Linked DNA regions of Silvibacterium dinghuense. The protein of the gene in region 1 interacts with the protein of each later gene in a pairwise test. Links are inferred from orthologs where the notes say so. Each region holds a gene or a part of one and is shown on either strand. Other genes may lie near its edges.

Evidence for each region.
Region 2: the proteins of aceE (region 1) and groL interact in binary tests that used the Escherichia coli proteins (3 or more experiments, as listed by UniProt). The link is inferred for Silvibacterium dinghuense from one-to-one orthologs.

Annotation. Positions count from the first base shown.
Region 1 is NZ_SDMK01000001.1:1,281,669-1,287,712, reverse strand. What follows is about bases 1,510-4,768. They hold aceE (pyruvate dehydrogenase (acetyl-transferring), homodimeric type), read right to left. Parts: upstream 4,380-4,768; coding sequence 1,710-4,379; downstream 1,510-1,709. Other genes in these bases: ispD (2-C-methyl-D-erythritol 4-phosphate cytidylyltransferase), read left to right, coding at 4,581-4,768. Outside these bases: ESZ00_RS05070 (energy transducer TonB), read left to right, coding at 1-441; ESZ00_RS05065 (hypothetical protein), read right to left, coding at 445-1,002; ESZ00_RS05060 (hypothetical protein), read right to left, coding at 1,002-1,508; more of ispD, read left to right, coding at 4,769-5,297; ispF (2-C-methyl-D-erythritol 2,4-cyclodiphosphate synthase), read left to right, coding at 5,532-6,044. UniProt on the Escherichia coli protein: Component of the pyruvate dehydrogenase (PDH) complex, that catalyzes the overall conversion of pyruvate to acetyl-CoA and CO(2).
Region 2 is NZ_SDMK01000002.1:337,783-343,415, forward strand. Bases 1,084-3,931 are described here. They hold groL (chaperonin GroEL), read right to left. Parts: upstream 3,416-3,931; coding sequence 1,751-3,415; downstream 1,084-1,750. Other genes in these bases: ESZ00_RS10640 (glycosyltransferase 87 family protein), read left to right, coding at 1,084-1,591; ESZ00_RS10650 (co-chaperone GroES), read right to left, coding at 3,547-3,858. Outside these bases: ESZ00_RS10635 (thioredoxin domain-containing protein), read left to right, coding at 1-233; more of ESZ00_RS10640, read left to right, coding at 266-1,083; ESZ00_RS10655 (MFS transporter), read left to right, coding at 4,382-5,633.

The sequences.
Region 1 (6,044 bases):
TATCTGCTCTCGGAAGGGTCGGATGCCGGGATCTTGCGCACGGTGTTTCTTGCCCTGGAGCCTATCCCCGCGGATGACACGATGACCGAGTCGGATTGGAGGATCAGTCGCGACGTGGTGGGCAGCGGCAACGATATCCGGGTGTTCCGCGGGCCTGAAGGGCAGCACGGAGAGCTCGACCCCGTGCAGTCACAGGGCTATTGGTTTGGTGAGGGCGGCGTATTGGACAAGGCTTATATCCATGGCCTCGCCATACAGCCATCTGCGGTCCAGCCGTTCAGCGGAGTGCAGATCGCAAGACAGGTCGATGTTCTCCAGGGCGGAAAACTTGCCATGCGTATTTCTGTGACGGAGGTGGGCTCTGCCGATGCGTCTGCTGTGAAGGGCTTCCAGATCAAAGGACACGAGTGGAAGCGGGCATTCACTGCGGAAGAGCGGTAGTGCTTATTTGTCGAGCCCAAGGCGGATGAGGCCGCCGTTCTCATCGAAGAGGAGCGAGGCGCTGTCGCTGTCGCCGCAACCGATACTTGGGAATTTGAAATAGATTGCGTTGACAATCTGTTCGCATTCTTTGCGATTGAGCTCCGGTATGAGGCATTGTTGTGGCGTTCCTCGCCATGCGTAGAGGCCTGATGGGGCATTATCTTCTGCGTCTCCGGCCATGTATCCGAGAGATTGAAACGAAGATGATTTCAATACGACATGTTGCGATGACAGATTGCCGAGATCGCCTTCCGCGCTAATCCTGTCTCGCCACGCAGTAAGAATGGTCTTTTTTCCGCGAAGGATCTGTTTGACTAGCGCCGCGGCAAGAACAATGGCTAGAACAAAGGCTATGAAGAAGGCCGTTATATTCGTAGCTCTAAAGAATTGAGAAAGCGTAATGAGGAAGAGCAGGCACAGCACGCCAGGAATAGCCCACCCATTGCTTCGCCTGACGATGAACTGGATCTCGTCAGCTGTTTCTACTGTTTCGATCGTTCGCTTGTCGAAGGCGTGCATCAGTTCACGAGGCTGAGGCCATGGTAGCGAGGGCCGCCGATTTCGATTCCTGGAAACTTGCGGTAGATGGCATCGACAACCTGCCGGCATTCGGCTTCGGTGAGGCCGGGCATGAGGCAGTGGAAGGTCCATCCCTGCGTGGCGTAGAGACCGGAGGGGCGTCCGGCAAGGCCGTCCGAGTAGCCGATGGCGTCGAGCGAGGCCGGCTCGAAGGCAACCTGCTCGTTCGGAGGTTGGCCGAGGTCGCCGTGCGCGGTGATGAGTTCGCGGGTGACCTGGAGCAGCGTACGGTCGCTGCCGATCCAGCTGGCGAAGGCGATGAGGGCGAGGATCCCGGCGCCGAAGAGGGCGGCGAGATCGAAGGATCCGGAGGCCTGCCAGACGAGCAGGGCTATGAAAGGGAGTGGGATTGCGTATCGGAGCCAGCTCGGACGCTGGACGAGAAGGAACTGGATCTCGTCCGCCGTGTCGATGGTCTTGAGAGTTTTTTGCGGTAAGAATCTCATCGTCAATCTCAGGTCCGTATCCTCTCACCCAAGCGGAGCTTGGATGGGGCATCCGTTTCCTCGCTTATTAGAAGAACCGCAGGTTCCTCCACTGCGCTTCGCCTTTGGCTCGCTCCGGTCGGAATGACAATCGAATATTAAAACCTTCGCAGACACGAAGAGCGCCTTGCGGCGCTCTTCGTGTCTGGTTCTAGTGTTTGGTTAGGCCTTGGCGGCGTCGATCTTTTCGGTGTCGATGCCGAGTTCGGCGAAGGCGGCCTGGGCTTTCTTCGCGTCGAACTTGCCGTCGCGGGCCAGCTTCGAGAGCGTGGCGGCCACGATCGACGGGGCATCCACTTCGAAGTGACGGCGCAGGTGCTCGCGGTTGTCCGAGCGGCCGAAGCCGTCGGTGCCGAGCGTGACGAGGCGGTCGAGCAGCCAGGGCGCGAGCGAGTCGGGAATCGACTTCATGTAATCCGAAGCCGCGATGATCGGGCCCTTGGCGTTACCGAGCGCTTCGAGGATGTACGGCTTTTTCGCCGGCTCGGCCGGATGCAGGCGGTTCCAGCGCTCGACCGAGAGGGCGTCGCGGCGCAGCTCGTTGTAGCTGGTCACGCTCCAGACGTCGGCCTGCACGCCGTACTTGTCGGCGAGAATGGCCTGCGCCTTGATGACCTCGTTGAGGATGGGACCGGAGCCGAAGAGCTGTGCAGTTGCCTTGCCCTTCGGCGCGGCCTGGAACCTGTAGATGCCGCGGAGGATGCCTTCCTGCGAGCCCTCGGGCATGGCAGGCATGGCGTAGTCTTCGTTGTACATGGTGATGTAGTAGAAGACCTGGTCGTTGTCCTGGTACATGCGCTTGATGCCGTCCTGGACGATGGTGGCCAGCTCGTAGACGAAGGCCGGGTCGTAGCTGAGGCAGGTGGGCACGGTCGAGGACAGCACGTGGCTGTGGCCATCCTGGTGCTGCAGGCCCTCGCCGAGCATGGTGGTGCGTCCGGCGGTACCTCCCATCAGGAAGCCCTTGCCACGCGAGTCGGCGAAGGCCCAGATCATGTCTCCGATGCGCTGGAAACCGAACATCGAGTAGTACATGTAGAAGGGAATGGCCGGGACGCGGTAGTTGGCATACGCGGTGCCTGCGGCGGTGAATGATGCCAGCGAACCGGCCTCGGTGATGCCCTCTTCGAGAATCTGCCCGTCCTTCTCCTCGCGATAGCTGAGCAGCATGTCGGAGTCGTGCGGGGTGTACTTCTGGCCTTCGGGCGCGTAGATGCCCACCTGGCGGATGGCCGATTCGAGACCGAAGGTGCGGCCTTCATCGGGCACGATGGGTACGACGTACTTGCCGAACTCCGCGTCTTTGAGCAGGTGGCGCAGGATGGAGACGAAGCCCATGGTGGTCGAGACCTCGCGGCCCTTCGAGCCGCCGGTCCACTCGCCGTAGTAGTCGAGCGCGGGGGCCTTGAAGTTCATCGGGGCCACGGTGCGCTGCGGTAGGTAGCCGCCCAACTCGGCGCGGCGCGCCTGCAGGTACTCGATCTCCGGCGCATTCGCTTCCGGTTTCCACGGTTTGCCGGCCGCGGCCTGCTCCTCGGGAATCGGGATGTTGAACTGCTTGATGAAGGCGGTAACGCCGTCATCGCTCAGCTTCTTTTCCTGGTGCGAGGCGTTGCGGGCCTGCGTGGTGCCGATGCCGTAGCCCTTGACGGTCTTCGCCAGGATGACGGTCGGGCTGCCGGTGTGTTCGATGGCGCGCTTGTAGGCGTTGTAGATCTTTTGCGGATCGTGGCCGCCGCGGTGCAGGTTCGCCAGCTGCTCGTCGGAGTAGTCCTCGACCAGCTTGAGCAACTCGGGGTACTTGCCGAAGAAGTGCTGGCGCAGGTAGGCGCCGCCCTTGGCCTTGTAGGCCTGGTAGTCGCCGTCCACGCACTCTTCCATGCGCTTGAGCAGCAGGCCCTGGTGGTCGCGCTCGAAGAGCTTGTCCCAGTCCGCGCCCCAGACAACCTTGATGACGTTCCAGCCGGCGCCGCGGAAGACGCCTTCGAGCTCGTCGATGATGCGCTTGTTGCCGCTGACCGGGCCGTCGAGGCGCTGCAGGTTGCAGTTGACCACGAAGATCAGGTTGTCGAGCTTCTCGCGCGTGGCGATGGGCAGCGCGCCGAGGGTATCGACCTCACCCGTCTCGCCGTCACCGACGAAGGCCCAGATCTTGCGGTTGGTCTTCTCGATGAGGCCGCGGTTCTCGAGATAGTGCATGAAGCGCGCCTGGTAGAGGGCGTTCAGCGGGCCAATGCCCATCGAGACCGTGGGGAAGCGCCAGAAATCGGGCATAAGCCAGGGATGCGGATAGGACGAGAGTCCCGGCGTGTCGCGCAGCTCGTGGCGGAAATTCTTGAGGTGCTCCTCGGTGAGGCGGCCTTCGAGGAAGGCGCGGGCATAGACGCCCGGCGAGGCGTGGCCCTGGAAGTAGACGAAATCGCCCGGCTGGCCGTTGTAGTCGGCGCGGAAGAAGTGGTTGAAGCCCACTTCGAGCAGGGTGGCCAGCGAAGAATAGGTGGCGATATGGCCGCCGATGCCGGCATCCTTCTTGTTCTGGCCGTGCACCATGGCCATGGCATTCCAGCGGATGAGGGCCTCGACGCGCTGCTCGAGGTTACGATCGCCCGGGTAGGTCTCTTCCTCGTGCCTGGGGATGGTGTTGAGGTAGGGGGTGGTGATCTCGCTGGCAGCCGTCACTCCGGCTTCGCGCGCGCGGCGGCGGAGAGCGTCGAGCAGCTCCGCGCCATGTTCGGGGCCTTCGCCGACTACGACTTCGTCGAAGGCTTCAATCCACTCCTGGACCTCGGCGAGGAAGTCCGGCTGAACGGGAATTTCTGCTTTTGTGCTCATAGGGAGAATCCGCCTGCGCGGAACATTTCAGTATACAGAGCGCAGGGCACAGAGCTCAGGGGTCAGGGGGCTGAGTCACGATTTGACTGGTTTCCTCTTGAGCTGCACCAGATATGAGGCAAAGAGCGAACTTCTTCTATGCCCTACCCTCTACCCTCTCTACCCTGTTTTCCCTGCATTTGTTGATATACTCCAGTCCTTATGCGCGTCTTCGTCATTCTTCCCGCGGCCGGTTTGGGCACGCGGATGGCAGCGGGGCAGGCCTCGGCGGCTCCGAAGCAGTTTCTTGAGCTGGCCGGCACGCCGATCCTGATCCACACGTTGCGCGCCTTTGCCGATGTTCCGGCGATCGCGGGCATTTATGTGGCCGTGCGTCCGAACGAGGTGGAGCGGGTCAAGGCACACGTCGCCGAGCACGGCTTTGCCGGTCGCGTGACGGTCGTCGAAGGCGGCGACAGCCGCCAGGCCAGCGTGGCAAATGCGCTGGCGGTGCTGCCCTGCGAGGCGGACGACATCGTGCTGGTGCACGATGCGGTGCGGCCGCTGATCGATGCGGCGACCATCCAGCGAACGATCCAGGCTGTCGAGAAGCATCACGCGGCCATTGTGGGCCTGCCCGCGGTCGATACCATCAAGCAGGTGGAGCGCACCGCCGACGGCGCGTTGATTACCTCGACGATTCCGCGCGAGTACATTGTGCAGGCGCAGACGCCGCAGGGCTTTCGCTGCGGGCTGCTTCGCCGGGCTTTTGCCGAGGCTGCAGCCGACGGCTTTGTGGGTACCGACGAGGCCAGCGTAGTCGAGCGCGCCGGAGCGGCGGTAGCCGTGGTTCCGGGCTCGGCGGCAAACTTCAAAATCACCCAGCCGGGCGATTTGGAGCTGGCAGAGTTTTACCTGGCGCGGCGCGCGAAGGCTTAGGTTCTTATGGGTGCGGACATCACGTTCGCGCCAAGACGCCAGGATCGCAAAGAAAAGCCGCAAAGGGATGCTAAGAGCGTTTTTGCGCTGTTTTCGCGGACTTGGCGTTCTTTGCGTCTTTGCGTGAAAGGTTTTCGAGATGCCGCGCGTGGGAACCGATTTTTGATTCTGAGGAGTGCTCTATCCTGTTAGGGACAGGGCTGTCATCCGAAGGCCCCAACGGACAGGAAATAGATGAACATCAGAATTGGATATGGCTGGGATTCGCATGCCTTCAAGCCGGGTGTGCCGCTCAAGATCGGCGGCCTGGCGATTGATCATCCGGAGGGCCTGGCCGGTCACTCCGACGGCGACGTGCTGCTGCACGCGCTCACCGACGCGCTGCTCGGCGCGGTCTCGGCCGGTGATATCGGCAGCTTCTTCCCTCCGGGCGATCCGCGCTGGAAGAATGCCGATTCGGCGATCTTCCTCAACCTCGCGCTCGAAGAGATTCAGAATGCGGGCTATCGCATCGTGAACGTGGACACCACGCTGGTGCTGGCGCAGCCGAAGATCGGCCCCATCGCTGGAGAAATGCGCGAGCATGTGGCCGAGCTGCTGGGTGTGAAGCCGGCGGATGTCGGCATCAAGGCCAAGACCCCCGAGGGTCTCAACGTGGATCACGTAGCCCAGGCGCATGCCGTGGTGCTGCTCGAAAAGGTTGAGAATCCGCTCGAGCTCAAGAGTATGAGCGAGGTGATCGAGAAT
Region 2 (5,633 bases), on another replicon or contig:
CGCGATCCCTGACGGCCGCGGCTCGCGCGCGTTATGCCGTCCATAAGCAGGTGCTGCATCTGCGGCGTGAGCAGGTCACGGCGGAGAATCTGCCGCCTGTGCTGGCGGAAACACTTCCGCAACTGCCATGGTTACAAAATGAGGGGGCGTTTGCGGTCGTCTGCCGCGGCGCAAGCTGCATGCCGCCGACACGTGACGCTGAAAAGCTTCTGCGGCAGATGGCCGGTGAGTAGTCAGGCCGTAACCATGTCTTGAAGGACAGGGGATGACAGGGATTCAGACATTGGCAGCCCGAGGGCTGCTGGGACTTGCAGGCGCGCTGGCGACTCCGCTTGTCGCCCGGATGGCTCGCCGCGATGCAGGCGCGGGAGAGCGCTGGGACCGGGTATTTCTTGCCGTGTTCGCTCTCAGCCGCCTGTTGCTGTACGGCCTTGTTTTCGGCCTGCTGCATCTTGCGCCGCGCGGCGATATCCCCGCTTTTTACTATCCGCAGGCGTTGCATGTGCTCGCCGGACAGCGGCCTTATCGTGATTTCATCAGCAGCTATGCGCCGTTGCACAGCTATCTCGATGCAGCAGCGGTTTTGCTCTGGCATTCTCCGCTTGCGATCATCCTGCTCGCTGTGCTGGCAGAGATTGCGATGATGGCGACGTGGAGTGCGGTGACGAGAGGCTTCATCCCGGGACATTCGGGGCGGACTGCGCGATGGCTCTACCTGGTAAGCCCGCTCAGCGTGATGTTTGTCACCGTCGATGGCCAGAACAATGTCCTGATCGGTCTGCTGCTGGCTCTTGCGGTGCTGCTGGCGTTGCGCGAGCGCCGCGCACTGTCGGGCATCAGTTATGCTCTTTCGGCCTGCGTGGTGAAATTCCTCTCGCTGATCTATCTGCCGGTTTTTGTGCTCACCATGCGCCGCTGGAGCGCATGGCTTGCCGGCACGCTGCTGACGCTCGCCGTCGTGTATGGATCGTTCGCAGCGATGCACCTGCCGATTCAGCAGCCGCTTACCGCTGAAGGCGACCACCGCGGAGCGGGATGTCTGCCGTATGTGATCGAGGTCCTGGCGGGCAGGCAACTGAGCGGACACCTGTGGGATGGCCTCCTGGTGCTGGCACTTCTGCTCATCCTCGGACTGATTCTGATTGTTTCCCGCAGTCACGAGGCGCAGCGTATCGCAATGGAGAAATGGCGCGGGGTGCAGCTCTACCTGCTGCTGCATGGCATGACTGCCATGACAATTGCCGTTCTTCTGCTCTCGAAAAAGTCCTGGCCGACATACGTGCTGATGGCGCTTTTTCCGCTGTGTGTCCTGGTCGCGCAGTCGCGGCCGCTTACGATCTGGCTCTTCGGGCTGTTTCAATGCGTGGCCGTGGTGGAACACAGCTTTTGGGCCTCGATCCTGAGCCAGCCGGATTCGGTGCAGATGCGGACGCTGCTCAGCGCGGGCAATCATGCGGCGTTTGTGCAGATGGGGCTCGAGATTCTGCTCCTGGCCGGGTATGTGCTGTTTTTAGGGATAGCAGTCCGCGGCATTCGCAGGAGTGCGTTAAGTCGTATCCCCATATCGCCATGGGATGAGCCTGCGGGGTAGCGAAGTGGTAGGGATGACGACTCTAAAACATTTGTTCGTGCCTCCCACCCAAGCAGAGCTTGGATGGGGCACCCAACCGCAGTTTTCCTTGATATGTGCAGCAAAAGCAGAAGCCCCGCCGGAACGGGGCTTCTGCTTTTGTGCCTGGACGGGTTAGTCCTAGTACATGCCTTCCATGCCGCCGCCGTGTCCGGCCGGGGCCGCTGCCTTGGGCTCGGGGATGTCCGAGACCATGGCTTCGGTGGTCAGCATCAGGCCGGCGATCGAGGCCGCGTTCTGCAGGGCAGTGCGCGTGACCTTGGTCGGGTCGATGACACCGGCCGCAACCAGGTCCTCGAACTTGTCGGCACCGGCGTTGTAGCCGTAGTGGTCGTCCTTGCTCTCGTGGATCTTGCCGACAACCACGGCGCCTTCGACACCGGCGTTGCTGACGATCTGGCGGAGAGGCTCTTCGATGGCGCGGCGGATGATCTGTGCACCGATCTTCTCGTCACCTTCGAGGGTCTTGATGAGCTCATCGACCGCAGGGGTGCTGCGGACGAGGGCCACACCGCCGCCCGGGACGATGCCTTCCTCGACGGCCGCGCGGGTCGCATGCATCGCGTCCTCGACACGGGCCTTCTTCTCCTTCATCTCGGTTTCGGTGGCTGCACCGACCTTGATGACGGCAACGCCGCCGACCAGCTTGGCCAGGCGCTCCTGGAGCTTCTCGCGGTCGTAATCGGAAGAGGTCTTCTCGATCTGGCTGCGGATCTCCTTGACGCGACCGGCGATGTCGGAGTCGCTGCCGCGGCCCTCAACGATGGTCGTGTTGTCCTTGTCGATGGTCACGCGCTTGGCACGGCCGAGGTCTTCCACCTTGACGTTCTCGAGCTTGATGCCGAGGTCTTCGGTGATGGCCTTGCCACCGGTGAGCTTCGCGATGTCTTCGAGCATGGCCTTGCGGCGATCGCCGAAGCCGGGAGCCTTGACGGCCGCGACGTTCAGGGTGCCACGCAGCTTGTTGACGACCAGGGTCGCGAGCGCCTCACCATCGACGTCCTCGGCGATGATGACGAGCGGCTTGCCCTGACGGGCGACCTGCTCGAGCAGCGGAAGCAGATCCTTCATGGAGCTGATCTTCTTCTCATGGATCAGGATGAACGGATCCTCGAGCGAGGCTTCCATGCGGTCCGGATCGGTGACGAAGTAGGGGCTCAGGTAGCCGCGGTCGAACTGCATGCCTTCGACGACGTCGAGCTGGGTCTCGAGGGTCTTCGACTCTTCGACGGTGATGACGCCGTCCTTGCCGACCTTCTTCATCGCTTCGGCAATGATGGTGCCGATGGTCGCGTCGGAGTTGGCCGAGATGGTGCCGACCTGGGCGATCATGTCGCCGGTGACGGGCTTCGAGAACTTGGCGAGTGCGCCGCCATGAACAGCACCGTTCTCGTCACGCTTGCCGACGATGGCCTCGACAGCCTTGTCGATGCCGCGCTTGAGAGCCATCGGGTTCGCACCGGCGGCAACCGTCTTCACGCCTTCGCGGTAGATGGCCTGGGCCAGGACAGTGGCGGTGGTGGTGCCGTCGCCGGCCACATCCGAGGTCTTCGAAGCCACTTCGCGAACCATCTGGGCGCCCATGTTCTCGAGGGAGTCCTTGAGCTCGATTTCCTTGGCGACGGTGACGCCGTCCTTGGTGATCGTCGGCGAGCCGAACTTCTTCTCGATGACGACGTTGCGGCCCTTGGGGCCGAGGGTGACCTTCACCGCGTCGGCGAGGGTGTTGACGCCGCGCAGGATGGCCTGGCGGGAGTCTTCCCCGTGCAGAATCTGCTTTGCCATTTTGTGTCTCCTTCAGATCTTTGGTTGAGCGGTCATCGCACCCACATCTCAAAATCGAGATGTGGGGCACCCGGCTCTTACCGGTTATGAAAGCTTGTGCGCCGAAGGCGCGAGTCGCTGGACGCGCAGTCCTACTTCTTGAGGATGCCGAGGACTTCTTCCTCGCGCATGATCAGGAACTCTTCGCCGTCGATCTTGATCTCGGTGCCCGAGTACTTGCCGAAGAGGATGCGGTCGCCGGCCTTGACGTCGAGCGGGAAGGTCTTGCCTTCGTCGTTGGACTTGCCCTTGCCGACGGAGATGACTTCGCCTTCCTGCGGCTTTTCCTTGGCGCTGTCGGGGATGATGATGCCACCGCGGATGGTCTCACCCTCTTCGACACGACGGACGAGGATGCGATCATGCAGCGGAGTGAAGGTGGTCGCTACAGTTGCAGTTGCCATTGCTATGCTTCTCCTTCGCGCGGGAATATCCCGCGAAATGCTGTGCTGAGTTCTGGACTGGACAGGAAAAACGTCCGACGGTCACCCCGGCATCCGGGATTTAGCACTTAGCACCGTCGACTGCTAACGTAGCTGGATTTTACGCGGGTTGTCAAGCCATAGAGCGAGAAATACAGATAAAATCTGCGTGAATTACGCTCAAGGGTAATGCGGGTAGCCACCTGTTCCGGGAAGCAAGGGAAAAGCGGTGGTCAACATGGAGTTTGAATCGCGTGTATAGGATTGATTTTGCACCGCTTCTTTGCCCTTTCAGCGGCGCCTTTGAGGAGCCGGCCAGTAGACGGACAGCCGGTTGACCGAAGCGGGGACATCCATCGAATGGATGACGCGGGATTCGTCATCTGTGCGTAATATGGGCGAATTCCTGGAGATACCCACTGTGCGCAAGATGTCACTTTTTTCTTCCCCGATGCATGCCTATGCCTTCTGGGGTGGTTCTCTGGCGGTTGTGGCCGGAGTTTTGATGCATGTTCCCATGTTTCTCATGGGCCGGGCTGTTCACTATCAGCTTGCAGGCATGCCCATGGGCAACACCATGCTCGCAGGCATGGGTTTGATCGTTGCCGGATGCATGGCCACGGCCTACGGACTGTTGCCCAAGCGTGTTGCGAAGCCCACGACGTTTGAGGAGATTGCCGCCCCCGAGGGCGCGCCGTTGAGCCCGGCGCATTGGGGACAGATCGCATTGCTTGCCGTCGCTCTGGTGATCGACGTGATGAAGGCCGCCTCGCTTGGCTTCGTCGTTCCCGGTATGCGAACGGAATATCACCTGACGAAGGCTGCTGTTTCGATTCTGCCGTTTGTCGCGCTTACGGGAACCACTGTGGGTTCCTTCCTGTGGGGGTGGCTTGCCGATATCTACGGTCGCCGCGCCACGATTCTGCTGGCGGCGGTCATGTTCATGGCTACCTCGATCTGCGGAGCCATGCCGTCGTTCGCGTGGAATATCTTCATGTGCTTCCTGATGGGTATCGGCGCAGGCGGCATGCTGCCGGTGGGATACGCCCTGCTGGCGGAGATCATGCCCACGCGGCATCGCGGATGGTGCCTTGTGCTGGTCGGCGGTATCGGCACGGTGGGCGGGTATTTCGCCACAAGCGCCTGTTCGGCGCTGCTGCAGCCTACCTTCGGGTGGCGCATTCTCTGGCTCATCAACCTGCCGATCTCGGCGATCCTGATTGTCGTGAGCCCGCTACTGCAGGAGTCGGCCCGCTTTCTCCAGGAGATGGGCCGGGTGGACGAAGCGCGTGCCACGCTGGCTCGTTACGGCCTCACGCTGTCCTCGACGGAAGCAGGTTCCTCTACAGGTCTTCCAGCAGAGCGTAAGGCTGATTCTTCGGCAACGCGAATTGTGGCCAGGCAGCCTGGACTAGCAGGCATGACGGTGGCGTTGACCATCGCAGCGTTGTCCTGGGGATTCGTCAACTTCGGCGTGCTGCTGTGGCTGCCAGGCAGTCTGGTGGCGGAAGGCCGCAGCATGGGGGTTGCCAGCGCATTGATTGCGCGCTCCTCCTTCGTTGCCATTCCGACCATCCTTCTCGCAGCCTGGCTCTACAACATCTGGAGCACGAAACGGATGCTGGCGCTCTCGGTCGGCTTGACCACGCTCGGACTCGTGGCGGTTCTGCTGCGGAGTAACGGGACATTCCCCTGGCTGGCCAATCCAGCCATCCCGATTACGCTGCTCATTATCGGTTCGAGCGCTGCTATTTCGA